Regions from separate parts of the Arthrobacter sp. Y3223166 genome, predicted to be linked through region 2. Evidence: riboswitches for the same ligand, from Rfam matches in the RefSeq annotation. Region 2 holds a riboswitch; each other region holds the start of a gene.

Region 1 (6,642 bases), on a different contig from region 2:
ACCGGCACCATCCCCCTCTCGCTGGCCAGCTTCGCCATCGGCCTGCTGCTGGCGCTCGTCGTGGCCCTGATGCGCTTGAGCCGCAACCGGATCCTGGCCGGCATCGCGCGCGCCTACGTGTCGGTGATCCGCGGCACCCCGCTGCTCGTCCAGCTGTTCGTGATCTTCTACGGCCTGCCGTCGATCGGCGTGGTGCTTGAACCGTGGCCGAGCGCCATCATCGCGTTCTCCCTGAACGTGGGCGGCTATGCGGCCGAAATCATCCGCGCCGCGATTCTGTCCGTCCCCAAGGGCCAGTGGGAAGCCGGCCACACCATCGGCATGGCCGGCACCACCACCCTGCGCCGCATCATCCTGCCGCAGGCAGCGCGGGTGTCGGTGCCGCCGCTGTCCAATACCTTCATCTCGCTGGTCAAGGACACCTCCCTCGCTTCCCTGATCCTGGTCACCGAGGCGTTCCGGGCCGCCCAGGAAATCGCGGCGTTCAGCCAGGAGTTCATGCTGCTCTACATTGAGGCCGCGGCGGTCTACTGGGTGTTCTGCCTGGTGCTCTCCGCCGGGCAGTCCCGACTGGAGAAGAGGCTGGACCGCTATGTCGCCCACTGACGTCCCCTCCGCCGCCGCTTCGCAGCCCGGCTCCGCCGCAGGGCCGGTGCTCTCCGTAGAGGGGCTGCGCAAGTCCTTCGGCAGCAACCAGGTGCTCAAGTCCATCGACCTCTCCGTCCAGACGGGCGGGGTACTGGCCCTGATCGGACCCTCCGGGTCGGGCAAAACCACCGTGCTGCGCTGCCTGAACGGCTTGGAAATCCCCGACGGCGGGCGGGTCGCCTTTTCGGGCGGGCCGGCCGTGGATTTCGGTTCGCCGGTGAACCGAAAACAGATCGCCGCCCTGCGCGACCGCAGCGCCATGGTGTTCCAGCACTACAACCTGTTCCCGCACATGACCGTGCTGCAGAACATCATCGAGGGCCCGGTCCAGGTGCAGAAGCGGTCCAAGGCCGAAGCGGTGCGCGAGGCCAGGTCGCTGCTGGACCGTGTCGGGCTCTCCGGCAAGGAAGACCAGTACCCGCATCAGCTCTCCGGCGGACAGCAGCAGCGGGTCGGCATTGTCCGGGCGCTGGCGCTCAAACCCTCGCTGCTGCTGTTCGACGAGCCCACGTCCGCACTGGATCCTGAACTGGTGGGCGACGTGCTGCACGTGATCAAGGAACTGGCTGACGAGGGCTGGACCATGGCCCTGGTCACCCACGAGCTGGCCTTCGCCCGTGAAGTGGCCAGCGAAGTGGTGTTCATGGACGGCGGCGTGGTGGTGGAACGCGGACACCCCGAACAGGTGCTGCGCGAACCGCGGGAGGAGCGCACCCGGCAGTTCGTCCACCGGCTGCTCAACCCGTTCTAGGACCGGGTTCACTTCCGGCTGGCCCGCCCTCCCCCGACCGCTTCCAGCATCCGCGGCGGTCCCGCGTGACCGGTTTCCAACACGCGCGGCGGTCCCGCCTGACCTGCTTCCAGCACCACGCCGCCGCGCCGGGTGTGGCGCACGCCACGCCGGTGCGAAATTCATCTGATGTCATCTGGGATGGCAGAATGTAAAGTTCCATGCACCGTTCCGCATGGCAGGCTCGTTCCGGCCGGAAGCTTCCATCCCGCGTTTCTCCTGCGCGGAAACCTCCGGCCACGAAAGGCAGAACCATGGCCACTTCCCTGGCTACCAAGTCGTTGACCGCACAGACGGCTTCCGAAGCACACGATCTCCTGAATGCTGCGGTCGAAGAGTTGCAAAAGCTCGCCGCCATCGACGGCGATTGCGGCATCCTGGTCACTCGCACCGGCCCCGGGCAGTTTACGGTGGAGCTGAGCGACGACGTGCCCTACGGCATCACCCAGGAATCGCATCTGTACTAAGCGGTTGGCGGGCCGGTCCCGGTTATATGACGCCGCCCGGTTGCCCGGAATGAAGCGCCGGCCCGCCCCGGTGGGATAATTTCGCCCATGGCTCCAGCGATTGCGTACCAAGGTGAACCCGGCTCGAACTCCCACATGGCTTGCCTGGAAGTGCGCCCCGGTTGGGAAGCGGTGCCGTGTGCCAGCTTCGAGGATGCGTTCGCTGCCGTCACCGGCGGCGAGGCGGAACTGGCCATGATCCCCATCGACAACTCGATCGCCGGCCGGGTGGCGGACATCCACGCCCTGCTGCCGAAGACCACCCTGCAGATCGTGGAGGAATTCTTCCTGCCCATCCGTTTCAGCCTGCTGGGCGTACGCGGGGCCACCGTGGAGCAGGCCCGGGAGGTGCACAGCCACATCCATGCTTTGGGCCAGTGCCGCAAGCTGATCCGCAGGCTCGGGCTCACTCCGGTCATCGCAGGCGACACCGCCGGTTCGGCCCGGGAGGTGGCCGAATGGAACGACCCGACCAAGGTCTCCCTGGCGCCGCCGATGGCCGCCGAACTCTACGGTCTGGAGGTTTTCGCGGAAAAGGTCGAAGACGATCCGACGAACACCACACGGTTCGTGGTGCTGGCCGACCGCCGGCCGGTCCCGTCCCGCGAGGAACTTCCCGGTCCGGCCGTAACCAGCTTCGTGTTCCGCGTGCGGAACGTGCCGTCCGCGCTGTACAAGGCGCTGGGCGGTTTCGCCACCAACGGCATCAACATGACCCGGTTGGAGAGCTACATGGTGGGCGGCGAGTTTGCCGCCACCATGTTCATGGTGGACGTCGAAGGCCACCCGGACGATCCGGCCATGGTCCACGCCTTCGAGGAACTGGACTTCTTCACCACCGAAATCCGCATCCTGGGCGTCTACCCGGCGCATCCGTTCCGGCAGCGGACCGTGCGCCCGGGCGCCGCCGCGCAGTAGCCGTGGGACCAGCAGTCGGACAGTAGCCTTCGGGGCAGCAGCCGTCGCACGGCCGCCCGTCGGGGCAGCAGACACCTCGCGGCGCCCGGAAGTAAAACGCTGCATTTGACGAACTGTTACCGGCGTTTGACCCAGGCCCTTCCCCGCTCTTAGCGTGGAGACGAATCAAGAGCGCCAACTTCACAGCCCTGGCTGGTTGGCCGGCAACCCTCTACCGTAGCGGGGTGCTCCAGGTGATGATTCGGCCCGCCGGGTATGTCGGCAGGCAAGTACGCGTATCCACCCGCAGCAGCTCGGCCGCAGCGGATGCGCCCAAGCCCCAAGGACGCCATGTCGCTACACCATGACCTGACCCCCCACACGTTGCGCTCCGCCTTCGGCCGCTTCCCCTCGGGCATCGCGGCGCTGTGCGCGACCGTCGCCGGCGAGCCGCAGGGCATCGTCGCCTCCTCGTTCACCGTGGGCGTCTCCCTCGAGCCGCCGCTGGTGATGTTCGCCGTGCAAAACACCTCACGGACCTGGCCGCTGGTCCGCCGGGCCAACCGGATCGGCGTCTCGGTGCTCGGCACCGGACACGACGGCGTCTGCCGCCAGATCGCGTCCAGGAACGGTGACCGCTTTGCCGGCCTGAGCCTGCACGGCACGGACGACGGCGCGCTTTTCCTCAACGACGCGGCGCTCTGGCTGGACTGCTCGGTGCACCAGGAGGTCCCGGCCGGGGACCACCACGTCGTGCTGCTGCAGGTGCACGGACTGTCCACGCACGACGGCACCCACGAGCCCCTGGTCTTCCACGATTCCGCGTTCCGCCGGTTGGAACAGCCGGCCTTCGTCTAGGACCCACGGTCCCGGCCCCCGCCGGCAGCCGGCGGGGCCGGGCGGGGGCAGCTAAGGCAGCGGCCTGCCTCGGGCCGCCACCCACAGGGAGTACCACTCCTCGCGGGTCATCGATGCTCCAACCGCTTCCGCCTCGGCACAGGCCCGGATCCGGTCCGGGCTGCTGGTACCGACGACCGGCCGGATGCCTGCCGGATGCCGCAGCAGCCAGCCCAGCACCACGGCCTCGGGCGGGCACCCCTTGTCCCGGGCAAGTTCCGTGACCAGGGCTGCCGCTGCATGATCCGCCGGGGGTGAGGCATCCGCGGGCGCGGAAGCATCCGGTGTCGCGGCCTCCGCTGCCGCACGCCCGCTGTACCGGCCCTTGGCCAGCGCGCCCCAGGCCTGCAGCTCCACCCCGTGGGCGGCGCAGTATTCCAAGGTGCCGTGCGGGAAGCTGATCCCCGGTCCCTCCGGGTGGTTCACCAGCACCCCCGACTCCAGCCAGTCGCGTCGGTACAGGCTCATTTCCAGCTGGTTCACCGCCAGCGGTTCATCCAGCGCCGACTGCAGCCAGCGCATCTGTTCGCCGGACATGTTCGAGACACCAAGGCGGCGTACCTTCCCGGCCATCCGAAGCTCGTTGAACGCCGCGGCGATCTCCTCGGCCGGCGTCAGCGGATCGGGCCGGTGGATCAGCAGCGTATCCAGGTGATCGGTGTGCAGCCGGCGCAGGCTTTCGTCGGTGCGGGCCAGGATGGCTTCCCGCGAGGAGTCGTAGTGCCCGACCATGCCGGGGACCGGCAGCCGGATGCCGCATTTGCCCTGCAGCCGGATCGAGTCGCGCAGCTCGGGACTTTCCGCCAGCACCCGCCCGAACGCGGCCTCGGCCTTGCCGTGGGCGTAGATGTCGGCGTGGTCGAAGGTCGTGATCCCGGCCTCCAGCGCCGCCGCCACGGCCGCGTGCGCGGCCGCCACATCGGCCGCTTCCAGCGGCCCGCTCCCCCAGCCCCCACCCAACCCCATGCAGCCGAAAATGAGGCGCGAGCCGGCGTCGTTCATTGATAGTTCCCCCTTCGCTGGGCAGGTTTCCAGCGTACGACGGCGGTGCCCGGGGGAGGCATCGGCGCCGGCCCCGGGTGATGCAGACACCGAAGAACACCCCTCGTAGCGGGGCGCCGATTCAACTCGGGTGGCATCAGCCGGTGTGGCGACGGAGGAACGCCACGCTGCGCTCCAGCACCTGCCACGCCGCTTCCAACTCCAGGTTGAACTGGAACTGGTGCCCTAGGCCGGCCTCCGTGTGGGGGAAGAACTCCTCCACGGCCGCGCCCTTGATCCGCAGCGCTTCGACCAGCCCGAGCGAGTGCGGCAGCAACGGGTCCGTGTTGCCCGCTGACACGAAAGCCGGCGGATAGCCGGCGCCCACGTGCTTGGCCACGGAGGCCAGCGCGACGTAGGGACGCTCCAGATAGTCCTTGGCCCCGGTGTAGGACCACAGCACCGTGCGCAGGTAGTTCTGGTTCCCGGCCTGGTCCGCCCCGGCGAGCGAGAGGTCGTACGCCCCGCAGTGCAGCAGCACCGCGCGCAGCCGCTCCGGCTTCATGGGCGAGGCAATGCCGAGCCTTTTGGCATAGTCGGGATCGGCGATGACCAGCGCCAGTTGTGCGGCAATTTGCGCGCCCGCAGAGTCCCCGGCCAGCACGATCCGCTCGGTATCGATGTGCAGCCGGTCGGCGTTGTGTTCCAGGTAGCGCAGCGCGGCGGCCGTCTGGCGCACCGGCGCCGGGTAGCGGCGCACGTGGGCCAGCGAATAGTCCACTCCCACGGCGGTGAAGCCGTAGGAGGCGAGAATCCGCAGGTAATTGGCGACGTCGTTCTTGGTGCCGGAGATCCAGGCCCCGCCGTGGATCCAGACAATTGTCGGAAGGCGCAGCGAATCCTCGGCCGCCTTGTCCGGGAAGAACACGTCCAGGCGGGTATGCCCGTGGTTGCTGAGGTATTCCTGATCCAATACTTCGCTGATTCCGTCCGGCACGTGCCGGGCCATCGCGCGGGCCGTGCGCCGGCCGTCCCGTTCCGACAGCACCCGCAGCAGCACCGCCAGCGGCCGGGGGCTGAAGCGCAGCCACAGGACCAGGCCGCCGGCAAGGGCCGCCGGGACGGCGACGAGCACGGCAACTGCTGTCAGTGCGCGGCGGATACGGACCTGCATGGCTTCCTCCGATCGGCCGGTAGTGAACCAATCGTGAGCCCGCCCCGCCCGCGGGGCAAGCCCCTCCCCTGCCTGACCGTCAACCGTCGGAACCCCCCGCCCGCGAAGGGACGTGAGACCCGCAAACGGCTGGACGGCCCACCGACGAAAAGCCTTGCAGCTCCCCGCCAAGGGCGGGAAACCACGTCACCCGAGGGCAACCACCAGGCTCAGCGCGGCCAAGACCAGGGCGACCGGCGTCATGGTCCACCGCTCGGGCTTGCTGCGCGAGATGGCGTTCATCAGGACGCCGACGAACAGGTACGCGGTCAGGACCCAGCCAAGAACGAGCGACGCGGTCTCCGGCAACGCGTCGAGAAACTGCGCGCGGTCCATGATGACGAACACGAAGAACGCATACAGGAGCACCGAGACCGCGCTCCCGATGCGCAGCTTCGCCGGCAGGATGCGGTGGCTTCCTCCCCAGGCGAACCGGCCCAGCGGCAGGCCCGCGGCCAGCAGGATCTGGAAGACGGCCAACAGCGCGAAGACAAGGCACGCGGCGATGGCCGCAACGGTGATCATGGCGAGCAGTGTAGCGGTGCAGCCTTGAGCCGCGGTCAGGCGGTCAGCGGCTGGCGATCAGGCGGCCGCGCGGTCAGCGGCTCGTGACCTTGCCCGTCAGCGAGGCGATCGGGCGCAGGAAGATCGGCCGGGCCAGGAACCAAGCCGCCACGGTCACCGCGACGGAGGCGGCAAAGATCCAGAAA
Region 2 (6,642 bases):
CGGCGATGGCGCGGACCGTGTGGGGCAACCCGGAACGCTACTTCACGTCCTACTGGGAAAAGTACGCGGCGCAGGGCTGGTTCCTGGCCGGCGACGGGGCCCGCTTCGACGCCGACGGCGACACCTGGATCCTGGGCCGGACCGACGACGTCATCAACATCTCGGGACACCGGCTGTCCACGATCGAGATCGAGTCCGCGCTGGTCTCACACCCGGCGGTGGTGGAGGCCGGCGTCTGCCCGACCTACGACGCCAAAACGGGACACGCGGCCACGGCTTTCGTGGTGCCGCGCGACAAGTCGCTGATCGGGACGAGGGTTGCGGGGCTGACAGCCTCGGAAGCCGGGCAGGCCGCGGAAGCCGGGCAGGCCGCGCCGGCCCCCGGGCAGCCGGAAGCCGGTCCGGCCTCCGGAACGGCGACGGCCGCGCAGGCCGCGGAAACTGCGAAGCAGGCCGCGACAATTGCGGCCTTGCGGGACCACGTTGCCACGCAGATCGGGCCGATCGCCAAGCCCCGCGACGTGGTGTTCGTCCCCGACGTGCCCAAGACCCGCAGCGGCAAGATCATGCGCCGGCTGCTGACCCAGTTGTTCGAGGGGACGGAGCTGGGCGACACGACCAGCCTGCAGAACGAGCCGTGCATCGCCCAGATCCAGGCCATCTGCGACGCACGGTAAAGTTTTCCGCCTTCACCGGGCAGGGCTGTCCATGTTTCGGCGGACCGCTGAGCGTTTCTCCTAGTCAGGGCCAGAGGCCGCTCCAAAAGGTGGACAGTTGCTGCAGAACTGGGACACCCGGCCTGCCGCCTGCATGACTCCGGGGAACCCCGCACTCAGGCAACACGCCGCAACATCGTCATGACCTCGGCGACAACGTTCTGGGGCGTGAAGACGAGATCCTCGTACACGTACCGCAATGTTGGAAACCCGCTGAGCATGCCCGCGTTGTTCCTTTTGCGGTCCTTCTTGAAAGTCGCCCGGTTCCAGTGGAAGTCGAACCCGTCCAGCTCAATGATGAGGCAACCTTCCACCACCATGTCCACTCGTCCAAGCCCCTGGACCGGCACCTGGGTTTCCACCCGAAGCCCGACCGTGCGGAACAGGTCGCGGGCGATAATCTCGAGCGGCGAATCGGCGTCGTCACCGATGCTCAGAACGACGGCCCGACGCATGCCGTTGCGTTTGCCTGGAAGCCGCTCCACCAGTTCGGCTTTGGTAACGACACCCCTGCGCACGGCCGATTCCGCTACGACCAACGCCTCCAGCCGCGGCCTGCATCGGATGGCATGCAGTACGCAGTCCAAAATGCTCACATAGCTCCCAGGCCGCTGCCTCCCCAGCAATTCGCCCCGGTGCTTCACAGTGGACGGCGGCTGCCGGCTGTGAAGCGTCCACAGGTGCAGTTGATCCGGGTCTTTGATCGTCCAAAGCCCCAGTTCCCGAGCCGCTGAAATGCAGGTAATCAATCCGTTGGCCAGCACGGCGACGCGTACGTTCGCATCGGCCTTCTCCGTACCGACGATTCCTTGGCGGAGCACAGTGATCGCGCCGTTCTTGACGGCTGCCTTGATCTGGTCTCGGCTGAAACCGCAGCGCGCCAGTTCGCCGGTTGGGAGTGTTCCACCGCGCCGTTCAACGTAACCAGCTATCACCTCATCCATGACCACGAGCATGCAGGCTGCGGCGGCGGACAGCTAGATCCCCGCACTCCCTGTGGACAACGTGCTGCTGCCCGGCTGCAGAGACCCGGCCACGCCGCGGGACTCTCCACGTTTTGCGGGAAGCTTCTGCGTTTGTCCTAGTCAGCGCCAGACCCCGCTCCAAGACACGGACAGTTCCTGCTGAAGGTGGACAACTGGTCACGTTCAGCAGCCCCCGTTCCTTGGCAGGGCGCACGGCCATTCGACGCGGGCGACGATGCGTTCCGCGTCCGTCCAAGGGGGAGCCCCGGCCGACGCCGGTGCGTTCCGCGTCCGTCCAAGGGGGAGCCCCGGCCGACGCCGGTGCGTTCCGCGTCCGTCCAAGGGGGAGCCCCGGCCGACGCCGGTGCGACGCGCCGGCGGGGTCGCGAGAGGCTTCCCGGCTCGGCGTGGACCCGCCTAGTCCTGACCCAGGGCGCGCACCAGCGAGTCGAACCGCTCGTTGGCGGCCAGGTCCTCGATCAGGACCGACGCCCCGTCCGGCCCGGCCAGCGGAATCCGCCAGTTCGGGTATTCGTCCGCGGTGCCCGGCTGGTTCTGGGTCCGAAGCTCCCCCACAGCGTCAGTGAGCGCAACGCCCAGCAGCACCGAGGGGGTCTGCGTGATGAACGCGTGCAGCGCCTCGACGGTGCGTTGTTCGGCGGCGGGGCCGGCGCCGTCGTCGTGCGGTGGGGCGGCCGGCACCCGCGAGCGCACCGTGGAGAGCACTGCCTCTTGGGCTGCCTGGTCCAAAGCCCGTTCCTCCTCCACCGGCCGGTTCAGCAGGCCCAGCGATTCGCGCAACTCCACGTGCTTGCCCGCCAGGTAGCCGGCGGTAGGCGGCAGGTCGTGCGTGGTGACGCTGGTCAGGCAGGAACGGCGGTAGCGCTCGGGTGCGCGGGGGCTGCCGTCCTCGTACTCAAACCACAGGATGGAGGTCCCCAGGATGCCGCGCTCGGCCAGGTAGTCCTGCACGCCCGGCTCGAACACCCCGAGGTCTTCGCCAATAACGACGACGCCGGCCCGTTCCGCTTCCAGGGCGAGGATGCCTATCAAGGCCTCGTGATCGTAGTACACGTAGGCGCCTTCGCCGGGAGGGCTGCCGGCGGGAATCCACCACAGCCGGAACAGCCCCAGGATATGGTCCACCCGGATGCCGCCGGCGTGCCGCAGGACGGTCCGCAGCATGTCCCGGTAGGCAACATAGCCGGATTCGGCCAGGCGGTGCGGATGCCACGGGGGCTGTGACCAGTCCTGGCCCTGTTGGTTAAACATGTCCGGCGGCGCACCCACGGAGATGCCGGGGGTCAGCACATCCTGCAACGTCCAGGCATCGGCGCCGGTGGGATGGACGCCGACGGCGAGATCGTGCACTATCCCGATGTTCATTCCCGCGTCGAGGGCGCTGCCCTGCGCCGCCTCGAGCTGCTCGTCGCACAGCCACTGCAGCCATTGATGGAACTCGATGCGGTCCTTCAGCTCGCTCCGCTGTGCTTCGACGAAAGCGGCATCGGACCACTCCGGTGCCCCGGCCGGAACAGTTTCGGCCATGGCACACCACAGGGCAAACCGCTCCAGCCCCTCGCCTTCCTGCGCGCGGAAGGCTTCGAACCGCTGCTGCCGTTCCGCGGACCGGGGCACCGCGAAGACCGTTTCCAGAGCCTGCAGCTTGGCCGCAAAAACCGGGTCGCGGTCCAGGATGACGGCGTCCAGGTTCGCGTCGTGGAAGTTGTTGGCCAGCGGGACGCCGCTGGCTTCGGGCACGTCCTCGACCCGCAGGTACAGGGGATTGACGAACCGGCGCGTGGAGGGCAGGTAGGGCGAGGGCTCCACCGGCGGTTTCGGCTGCGCCGCGTGCAGCGGGTTGATCAGGACGAACCCCGCGCCCTTCGCGGCAGCCGTCCCGGCGAGGCTGGCCAGGTCATGCAGGTCGCCGATGCCCCAGGAGGACCGCGAGCGCACGGAGTACAGCTGTGCCATCAACCCCCACGTCCGGGGCAGGCGGTCCGCGGTGGTCAGGCGCCGCGGGGTGACCACGAGGGCGCACCGTGCCTCGCTGTCGGCTGGTTCCGCGGCCGCGCCGGTTCCGGGCTCCATCGCCTCCGACTGGGCCGGGGCCGCACCGGTCCCAGACTCGATCCCCTCCGACTGTTCCGCTACCTCCAGCGTGTGCCAGCCCAGCGGGATGTCGGCCGGCACCACCGCCGTGAAACGAACAGGCGGGGCACCTTCCGCATCCTCCGACCCGCCGGCCAGCACCTCGACGTCGCGCCGGGAGCCGTCCTCCAGCAGGATCCGGACCCGAGGACGGACGCCGGGCGGCGCGTTGACCGGAACCTCGGTGGCGGTGCCTTGGCGGACGACGACGGCGGGCGGCAGCGTGCGCTGCACCGGTACCAGTTCAGCGGCTCGGAGGGAAGCCGTCACATCGTCGTCGGTGGCACAGGGGACGTCCAGCGCGGTGAGGACGGAAACCAGCGTTGCCTCACTGACTGTCTTCTCGCCCCCGTCCCAGCCATGGAAGGTAATGCCAACGCCATGTTTCCCCGCGAGGCGCTGCAGCGCCGAAAGTTCAGCCATAGACCCAATCTACGGTGAACTGTCCGGACGCGGGAACGTCCCTCCTCAGCGGGCCAGGCGAAGATCGTGCCGCCGAGCGGCGGGCACCGCCGTCGTCCGGGCATTCGCAAGCAGGGCATTGCGCGGCGGACCGCGAGCGGCCGGCACCGCCGTCGTGCCGGGCATTCACAAGCCGGGCGACCGCAAGGCGCCCGCCGCAAGCACGGGCGCCCCAACCCCGGACGCAACGCGGCTCAACATTCTTTGCTGCCGCGGCGGTTGGTTGCGAGAATGGACGGGACCATCCCGAGCGGTTGAGAGATCTGGCTCTTTGACACCGCAGCAACCATCCGGACGCCACCGGAAAGGTGCTACCGCCAGAAGCGATGGAGAGAGCGCAAGCAATCTTTGATCCCGACGGCGCCCGCGCCGCCAAGGACGTCATTGCCCGGGAACCCAAGTTTTGAAGGAGCAAGCGCCTGATGGCTGAACGCACATTCGGTTTCCGCACCCGCGCCCTGCACGCCGGCGGCACGCCCGACGCCGAGCACGGTGCCCGGGCCGTACCGATCTACCAGAGCACCTCGTTCGTGTTCAAGGACACAGACGACGCCGCGAACCTCTTCGCACTGCAGAAGTACGGCAACATCTACTCCCGCATCGGCAACCCCACGGTCGCCGCGTTCGAGGAGCGCATCGCCTCGCTCGAGGGCGGCATCGGCGCGGTGGCGACGTCGTCGGGCATGGCCGCCGAGTTCATCACCTTCGCGGCCCTGGCCGGCGCGGGCGACCACATCGTGGCCTCGTCCAAGCTCTACGGCGGCACCATCACCCAGCTGGACGTGACGCTGCGCCGGTTCGGCGTGGAGACCACCTTCGTCGACTCCAACGCCCCCGCCGACTTCGCCGCGGCCATCGGCGAGAACACCAAGGCCGTCTACACGGAGATCGTGGCCAACCCGTCGGGCGACATCGCGGACCTCGCCGGCCTGGCCGCTGTGGCGCACGACGCCGGAATCCCCCTGGTCGTCGACGCCACCTTGAGCACGCCCTACCTGATCCGACCGATCGAGCACGGCGCGGACATCGTGATCCACTCCGCCACCAAGTTCCTGGGCGGCCACGGCACCACCCTGGGCGGCGTCGTCGTCGAATCCGGGCGTTTCAACTGGGGCAACGGCAAGTTCCCGCAGATGACCGAGCCGGTGCCCAGCTACGGCAACGTGTCCTGGTGGGGCAATTTCGGCGAGTACGGCTTCCTCACCAAGCTCCGGTCCGAGCAGCTGCGCGACATCGGCCCGTCGCTGTCCGCGCAGTCCGCGTTCCAGCTGCTGCAGGGCGTGGAAACGCTGGCCCAGCGGATGGACGAGCACCTGGCCAACGCCCGCACCGTGGCCGAATGGCTGGAAGCCGACGAGCGCGTCTCCTGGGTCAGCTACGCCGGCCTGCCCGCGCACCCGCATTACGAGCGGGGCCGGAAGTACCTGCCCAAGGGCGTGGGATCCGTGTTCAGCTTCGGCGTCAAGGGCGGCCGCACCGCGGGCCAGAAGTTCATCGAGTCGCTGCAGCTGGCCAGCCACCTGGCCAACATCGGCGACGCCCGCACCCTGGTGCTGCACCCGGGATCGACCACGCACCAGCAGCTCACCGCCGACCAGCTCGTGGCCGCCGGCGTGCCCGAGGACCTGATCCGCATCTCCGTGGGCCTGGAAGACGTGGACGATATCCTCTGGGACCTGGACCAGGCGCTGGCCGCCTCGCAGCAGGCCGGCGCCGAGCACGGCCCCAGCCGCGACCATGAGGACGCCGCGTTCGACAGCTCCGAGTTCGCCTCGCCCAGCTATGCCGGCGAGTCCTGCGCGATCCCGGCGGAGCGCTCCCCCCGGACAGAGCCCGGAACGCGCGTAGTCGAGTCCGTCGAAGAACTGATCGAAGCCGAAGAAGGAGCCGCCAAGTGACCGCGACACCCGAACGCACCTGGATCGGCCCGTCCGCCGCGGAGCGTCTGAACATCCTACGCAACACCAAATCCATCGCCATCGTCGGCGCCTCGGACAAGCCGAGCCGGGCCAGCTACTTCGTGGCCACGTACCTGCTGTCCAGCTCGCCGTACAAGGTGTATTTCGTGAACCCGGTGGCGAAGGAGATCCTGGGTCAGCCGGTGTACAAGTCGCTGGCGGACCTGCCCGAGGTGCCGGACCTGGTGGATGTCTTCCGCAGGCACGACGACCTGCCCACCGTTTTGGAGGAAACCCTGGCCGTCGGCGCCAAGACGCTCTGGCTGCAACTGGGCTCCTGGCACGAGGAGGTTGCGGCCCAGGCCGAGGCCGCCGGCTTAAACGTGGTGATGGACCGCTGCGTGAAGATCGAGCACGCCCGCTTCCACGGCGGCCTGCACCTGGCCG
Region 3 (6,642 bases), on a different contig from region 2:
GGTCGCGACCAGCGGCAACCTGCTTGTTGAAGCAGGTTCTGGAAACGTGATTCCGGGTCGAACAACGCTGATGGCAGAATTCCGCAGCGACAACCAAATCTGGCTCTCTGGTGTGCGGAGAAGGGTAGCCGATGAAATCCTTCGGCAAAGCGCCGAAAGCGGAGTAGAAGCACTCCTCGACTGGGCGGCGGAAACTCCTGTCGTGCCGACGAACGCATCAGTACAAAACGTGACGGCATCAGCACTCGATGACCTCGGGCTCCCCTGGATGCCCATGCCCAGTGGCGCCGGTCACGACGCTGCGCACCTGGCAGCCCGCTGCCCTGCTGGAATGATCTTCATCCCGTCTCACAACGGCCGAAGCCATTGCCCGGAAGAGTGGACAGACGCCGAGCACATCAGTACAGGAGTGCATGTGCTGGCAGCCAGCCTTCTAAAAATGGATCGGACGGAAACCTTGCAACCTGATTACTAGCCACGCGATTCCTGGCGGTCATTACGCTACTTGCCCTTTGCCGGTTTCTATCAAACCCCCGTTTTGGGTGGTGAGATCGATCACCGTGACTCGCTGCTGTCCGACGACGAGCGCGAGGCCGGAGACACCATGATGATCTGCGTGTCGCGATGCAAGGGCCGGCGCCTGCTGCTGGACTTGTAGCAGCCAAGCGTTCCCGGCGCCGACGCGGGCCACGGGAGCAGCCGCGCACGGAACGGAAGCGTCCCAGGCCGACGACTCCCGCGGTTCTGTTGGCAAGATGGAGGCTATGGACAAGCAGAAGGTCGCCGCCGAGGGCACGCGGCGCACGGTCAGGTACTACCGGGCAGAGGTATTGATCGTCCTGGGACTCTCGCTCGGGCAGTCGGCGGTCTACGCCGTGGTGAACCTGCTGGAAAAAATAACCCGCGCTCCGCTGGCCTCGCAGACGACCACGCTGAACCCGGTGCTGAACGAGCGGGAACTCTTCGATTTCGTGTACCAAATGCTCGGCATCGTCTTTGCGCTTGTGCCGGTGGCCCTGGTGCTGTTCTTGATGACCGTTCCCGGCCGGTCGGCCTTCCGCGCGATCGGGTTCACGTTTTCCCGGCCGCGGCTGGACTTCGGCCTGGGCTTTTTGCTCGCGCTGGTGATCGGTGTCGGGACGCTGGGCGTTTATGCCGCAGGCCGGGCCCTGGGTATCACCACCGCCATTGTCCCGGCGGCCCTGGACGAATACTGGTGGACGGTTCCGGTGTTGGTCCTGTCCGCGCTGCGGCATGCGGTCCTCGAAGAGGTGGTCATGGTGGGCTACCTCTTCAACCGCTTCGCGAGGTTCGGCTGGGGCATCTGGTCCGCGATCTTCGTCAGCGCCGCCCTGCGCGGGACCTATCACCTCTACCAGGGCATCGGGCCGGGCATCGGGAACTTCCTCATGGGCCTGATCTTCGGCTACGCCTATACGAAGGTGAAGCGGGTGATGCCGCTGGTGGTGGCGCACGCCCTGCTGGATATTGCCGGCTTCGTCGGTTACACGCTGCTGGGGCCGGCCATCGGCATCGGCTCGTAGCGGGCACAAAAGAGTTGCCGGCCATCGGCACGTAGCCGGCCATCATTGGAGCTTTGCCTGGGGCGCGTGCTCCTGCTGTTTCCCAGAGCCGCAGCCCAAACCGGAGCAACGGCCCGCCCCCAAGTCAGGAGTGGTGCTGGGGAGAATTGACCGCTACGTGCCCGTCCACGAGTTGTTCCACCTGTCCTGGGGAAGGCCCGCCATGGAAAGGGACCGGACGATACCCAGTGGTGTGTCGGTACCTGTGGGCTGGAGCGCGTCCCACATCCAGCGAACCATTCCCGCCCCCGTCGCCCGAATGCGGTCCTCCCGCCTCTTTTCCGCCTCCACTACGGCGGCGGGACTACGGCTCCGAAGGTACTCGTTTCGGGAGTATTTTCCTGCACCATCGAATTCGCCGGCAAGACGAAATTGTTCCCAGTAGAAGTCGACGATGCCGACACGAACTCCCTGCGGATCGAAGACAGGGTACTGCAGTAACGGCTCCGGGAAGTGGTTCAGGTACATCAGAGCCCGGGAGTAGGATTCGCCCGGCGACTGCGAGGCGGGATTGGCGAAGGCGAAAACCCGTTTCACGCGGTTTGACTTTCCCGGTGGCAAAGAACCGGCCGGCCAGAGCAAGAATCCGGGTGGCCTGCAGGGCGGGAAAGCCGAGGTAGCGGTCCACGCGAAGCGCATGCCCAGCAGGACGATCTGGAGGGCTTGTGCACTCAAAAGCTCCGTTTCGGGCGTCTGCTCCTTCTATAACGCGGAGCGGACGCCCGAAACGGAGCGATGCCGGGAGAACTCAGAGTTCGACGATCCCGTTGGCGGTTTCGAAGCGGACGGACAGGATGCCCGGCGTACCGTTCGGTGCCGTCCAGGCGACCTTGACGTCGTCCAGCAGGCCGTCAACAGGCGTGCCCAGCCAGTCCGCCACCCGCTCGGAAGAGCCGGCGATGGTCAGGCCGATCAGCTTGACCGTGGCGGGGCGGGCGTTGGACGGGTGCAGCGGTTCGGTGCCGTCGTCCCAGCGCAACATGTAGGGCACCTGCGGGTCGGCGATGAGGCCCTTAATCCCGATCTGCTGCCAGCTCAGTTCCTGCCCATCCGGGAACTTGCGGTTGCCGGGAACCGCGTGGCGGCCCAGCCGTTCTTCGAACGGGGTCAGGTCGTCGACCGCCACGCACCAGCCCATCCAGCCGCCGCCGGCTTCCGACCGCGCCCGCACGGCCTGGCCAAAGGGGGCCTTGTCGGATGCGGGGTGGTCGAGCACCTCCACGACCTCCAGGTAATGGTGGTCCGTGAGGGGGAAGATCATATTGCGGGTGCCGAAGCGAGGGTGAACCCCGCCCTTGACGGCGTCGATGCCCAGGGCTTTGGAGATCCGCTCTGAGGTGGCAGCCAGACCGTCGGGTTCAGCAGCATAAGAAACATGGTCGAAGCGCATGGCATTATCTTGGCACTTTGTGAACCCGCTCTCGACTTAGGGTGACCTAAGTCACTGAACTTGCGGCTCCTGCGGAACGCGGCTTTCCCGGGCAGCAATTCCGCCTCGCTGGCACGCGCCGGCAACGGTGACAAGCGGACGGTCGGACAGGCGGTCCGGAGACCGGTGCCCAGTCATAAGGTGTCATATTGTTGCGGCCGCCGGCTTGTCTGCGGAGACTGGAGGCAGGTCATGAGTGCCAGCGCAAAACCCCGGTTTGCTGGCCGGCAACCCTCCAACCGCGGTGGGGTGCCCCGGGTGAAGACCAGGCAGCCGCCATAAGGCGGTGCGCAAGCGCGGGTCACACCCGGGACAGACATGCCGGCACGGCCGGATCCCGGATGGCCCCTTCCAGTGAAGGAGTTGCACCATGTCCAACGTCGATTGGTCCTTTGAAACCCGTCAGATTCACGCAGGGCAGGAGCCGGACGCCGCCACGGGCGCCCGCGCACTGCCGATCTACCAGACCACGTCATTCGTGTTCCCCAGCGCGCAGAGCGCGGCCGACCGGTTCGCCCTGTCTGAACTGGCACCTATCTACACCAGGATCGGCAACCCCACCCAGGAAGCGGTCGAGACCCGGATCGCCAACCTGGAGGGCGGCGTCGGCGCCCTGCTGCTTGCTTCGGGCCAGGCCGCGTCGACGTTCTCCATCCTCAACCTGGCCGAGGCCGGCGACCACATCGTGGCCAGCCCCAGCCTGTACGGCGGCACCTACAACCTGCTGCGCACCACGCTGCCCAAGTTCGGCATCGAGGTCACCTTCGTCGAGGATCCGGACAACCTGCAGCAGTGGCGCGATGCCGTCAAGCCGAACACCAAGGCGTTCTTCGGCGAGGTCGTCTCCAACCCGCGCCAGGACGTGCTGGACCTGGAGTCGGTCAGCGCCATCGCCCACGAAAACGGCGTGCCGCTGATCGTTGACAACACCTTGTCCACCCCGTACCTGATCCGTCCGATCGAGTGGGGGGCCGACATCGTGCTCCACTCGGCCACCAAGTACCTCGGCGGCCACGGGACGGCGATCGGCGGCGTGATCGTCGACGCCGGCACGTTCGATTTCGCCGCCGACCCCGAAAAGTTCCCGGGATTCAACACGCCGGACGACACGTACAACGGGCTGGTCTTCGCCCGCGACCTCGGCGTCAGCGGCGCTCTGGGCGCCAACCTGGCCTACATCCTCAAGGCCCGGGTGCAGTTGCTGCGCGACCTGGGGTCCGCCATCTCGCCGTTCAATGCATTCCTGATCGCCCAGGGGCTGGAGACGCTGAGCCTGCGCGTGGAGCGCCATGTGGCCAACGCGCAGAGGGTGGCGGAATTCCTGGAAGAGCACGACGACGTTGCCTCGGTCGCGTACCTCGGCCTGCCCTCCAGCCCCTGGTATGAGCGCGGCCGCAAGTACGGCCCGAAGGGGACCGGCGCCATCGTCGCGTTCCAAATCAAGGGCGGCATCGAGGCCGGGAAGCGCTTTGTGGACGGCCTTGAACTGCACTCCCACGTGGCCAACCTGGGCGATGTGCGCTCGCTGGTGATCCACCCGGCGTCGACCACCCATGCCCAGCTCTCGGCCGCGGAACGGGTCGCGGCCGGGGTGACCGACGGTCTGGTCCGGCTGTCGGTGGGCATCGAGAACGTCAACGACATCATCGCCGACCTGGAGGCTGGTTTCCGTGCCGCCAAGGGTGCGGACGACTAGGCAAGCAGGTAGAGCGCAGCGTGACGATAGTGCAACCGCAGGAACTGGTGGAACAGGCGACCGACGGCATCCTGCGCCGGATGCCGGTTGGTGCGCTGGAGCTGGAAGCCGGCGGCTATCTGCCCGAGGTGGTCCTCGCCTTTGAAACCTGGGGCACCCTGAATGCGGACGCGTCCAACGCCGTCCTGATCCAGCACGCCCTGACCGGCAGCACGCATGTCGCACGCGGCTACTCGGACGAGGACGGCTGGTGGGACGACCTGGTAGGCCCCGGTGCCACGATCGACACGGAGCGCTATTTCGTCGTGGCCGCCAACATGATTGGCGGCTGCTACGGCTCCACCGGTCCCTCGTCGCCGGCTCCGGACGGGACGCCGTGGGGTTCACGCTTCCCGTTCGTCACGATCCGCGATTCGGTCCGGGCCGAGGCGCGGCTGGCCGACGCGCTGGGGATCCGGCGCTGGCACACGGTGCTCGGCGGGTCGATGGGTGGCGCCCGCGCGCTTGAATGGGCTGCCACGTTCCCGGAGCGGACGGCCCGGTGCGCCGTCCTGGCGTGCGGCGCCGCGAGCACCGCCGAACAGATTGCCTTCGCGCAGGCGCAGGTCGCGGCCATCCGGCTGGACCCGCACTTCTCCGGCGGCGACTATTACGGGGGCCCCGCTCCCGAGGCGGGACTGGGTATCGCCCGGCGGATCGCGCACATCAACTACCGCTCGGAGCCGGAGCTGGAGTACAGGTTCGGCCGTAAGCCGCAGGCGGAGGAGCAGCCGTACGGCGGCATCACGCCGTCCGCCCGTGGCCGCTATGCCGTGGAAAGCTACCTCGACTACCAGGCGGACAAGCTCGTCGCGCGCTTCGACGCCAACAGCTACATCCTGCTCACCGAGGCCCTCATCAGCCACGACGTTGCCCGGGGCCGGGGCTCGCTGGAGCAGTCGCTCGGCGGCCTCACCGACACGCAGTTCTTCGTCGCCGCGGTGGATTCCGATCGCCTGTACTTCCCCGAACAGTCGCGGCAGCTGGCCGAGGCGTTGCCCGGGGCGGTCAAGGTCCACACCATCGAGACGCCGCTGGGCCACGACGGTTTCCTCACCGACATCCACCAGCTGCACGAGGCCCTCACCGAGGCGTTCTTCGCGCCCGCCTGACTTTTCCGCCCGCGTGACAGCGGCCTCGGTACGACGTCGGTGCCCGCCGTCCGCGCCCATTCCCACCGCTGCGCCCGATCAGGGGGAGCGGAGCGTCAGGTCAGTTCGAGCGATACCGGCCGCCGCAGGAAGGCCGCGTACCGTTCCACCGCCTCGTCCACGGCCTGCCGCTCCGGCTCGGTCAAGACCCGCAGCGGCTTGAGCCGCAGCTCGGCGGAGCCGGGCCCTAGGACGTGTCTCCAGTTGCCGGCCATCCGTCCGTCCAACAGCAGCACGTGGATCGGCACGTCGCCGCCCGGCGCCGCCGGCGCGCTGCCGCCCAGATAGCCGCGGGTCTTGGTGTAACCCATGACGTATTCGTCGTAACACTGAATCAGGTCCGCCCGCGGGTGTCCGTCGCCCGCCGCCGCAGCGGCGCCGCCGATCGTCCCGGCGGCGGGGGAGTACCAGAGCTGTTGCCCCTCGGTTTCGAACACTTCCAGTCCGTCTCGGCCCCCGGCTTCGAGGCCGCGCTTGAGGTCCGCCTGAGGCAGTTTGGACCAGTCGGAACAGTCCTTCAAGGTGGCCGGTCCGCGGCTGGTGAAGTACCGCCCGGTCAGTTGGGCCAGCGCCGCGTCGCGGTCGAAGTCCGCGGCCAGCGGCGGTACCCGCTCGTCGAAGGCCGCGTACGTCTGCTGCACGGCGCCCGACGCGGCGGTCCGCGGAGGCCCGTTCACCAGCACCCGGTCCATCTCCGCATGGAACACAAGATGCCCCAGCCGCTGCCCGCGCAGCGTCGCTCCG

What was found. A riboswitch is a leader RNA that binds a small molecule or an ion and turns the genes downstream of it on or off. The one in region 2 is predicted to bind S-adenosylmethionine.
Region 1: it holds a riboswitch for S-adenosylmethionine, as region 2 does, so the genes downstream of both, AC5RUH_RS09710 (flavin reductase family protein) here and AC5RUH_RS01620 (O-acetylhomoserine aminocarboxypropyltransferase/cysteine synthase family protein) in region 2, are expected to answer to the same signal.
Region 3: it holds a riboswitch for S-adenosylmethionine, as region 2 does, so the genes downstream of both, AC5RUH_RS07950 (bifunctional o-acetylhomoserine/o-acetylserine sulfhydrylase) here and AC5RUH_RS01620 (O-acetylhomoserine aminocarboxypropyltransferase/cysteine synthase family protein) in region 2, are expected to answer to the same signal.

Annotation. Positions count from the first base shown of each region.
Region 1 covers NZ_JBNHGE010000017.1:33,921-40,562, reverse strand. The annotation lists gene AC5RUH_RS09730 (amino acid ABC transporter permease) at 1-606, shown strand, start outside; gene AC5RUH_RS09725 (amino acid ABC transporter ATP-binding protein) at 593-1,399, shown strand; gene AC5RUH_RS09720 (hypothetical protein) at 1,693-1,905, shown strand; gene AC5RUH_RS09715 (prephenate dehydratase) at 1,993-2,862, shown strand; SAM riboswitch class IV at 3,026-3,140, shown strand; gene AC5RUH_RS09710 (flavin reductase family protein) at 3,193-3,699, shown strand; gene AC5RUH_RS09705 (aldo/keto reductase) at 3,751-4,740, opposite strand; gene AC5RUH_RS09700 (alpha/beta hydrolase) at 4,877-5,893, opposite strand; gene AC5RUH_RS09695 (hypothetical protein) at 6,080-6,457, opposite strand; gene AC5RUH_RS09690 (cytochrome b/b6 domain-containing protein) at 6,531-6,642, opposite strand, start outside.
Region 2 covers NZ_JBNHGE010000002.1:5,455-12,096, reverse strand. The annotation lists gene AC5RUH_RS01635 (acetate--CoA ligase) at 1-677, shown strand, start outside; gene AC5RUH_RS01630 (endonuclease domain-containing protein) at 833-1,660, opposite strand; gene malQ (4-alpha-glucanotransferase) at 2,099-4,258, opposite strand; SAM riboswitch class I at 4,536-4,630, shown strand; gene AC5RUH_RS01620 (O-acetylhomoserine aminocarboxypropyltransferase/cysteine synthase family protein) at 4,720-6,195, shown strand; gene AC5RUH_RS01615 (CoA-binding protein) at 6,192-6,642, shown strand, end outside.
Region 3 covers NZ_JBNHGE010000012.1:41,711-48,352, reverse strand. The annotation lists gene AC5RUH_RS07970 (M20 family metallo-hydrolase) at 1-475, shown strand, start outside; gene AC5RUH_RS07965 (CPBP family intramembrane glutamic endopeptidase) at 765-1,544, shown strand; gene AC5RUH_RS07960 (hypothetical protein) at 1,698-2,120, opposite strand; gene AC5RUH_RS07955 (VOC family protein) at 2,332-2,973, opposite strand; SAM riboswitch class IV at 3,201-3,315, shown strand; gene AC5RUH_RS07950 (bifunctional o-acetylhomoserine/o-acetylserine sulfhydrylase) at 3,383-4,708, shown strand; gene metX (homoserine O-acetyltransferase MetX) at 4,789-5,859, shown strand; gene AC5RUH_RS07940 (winged helix DNA-binding domain-containing protein) at 5,955-6,642, opposite strand, start outside.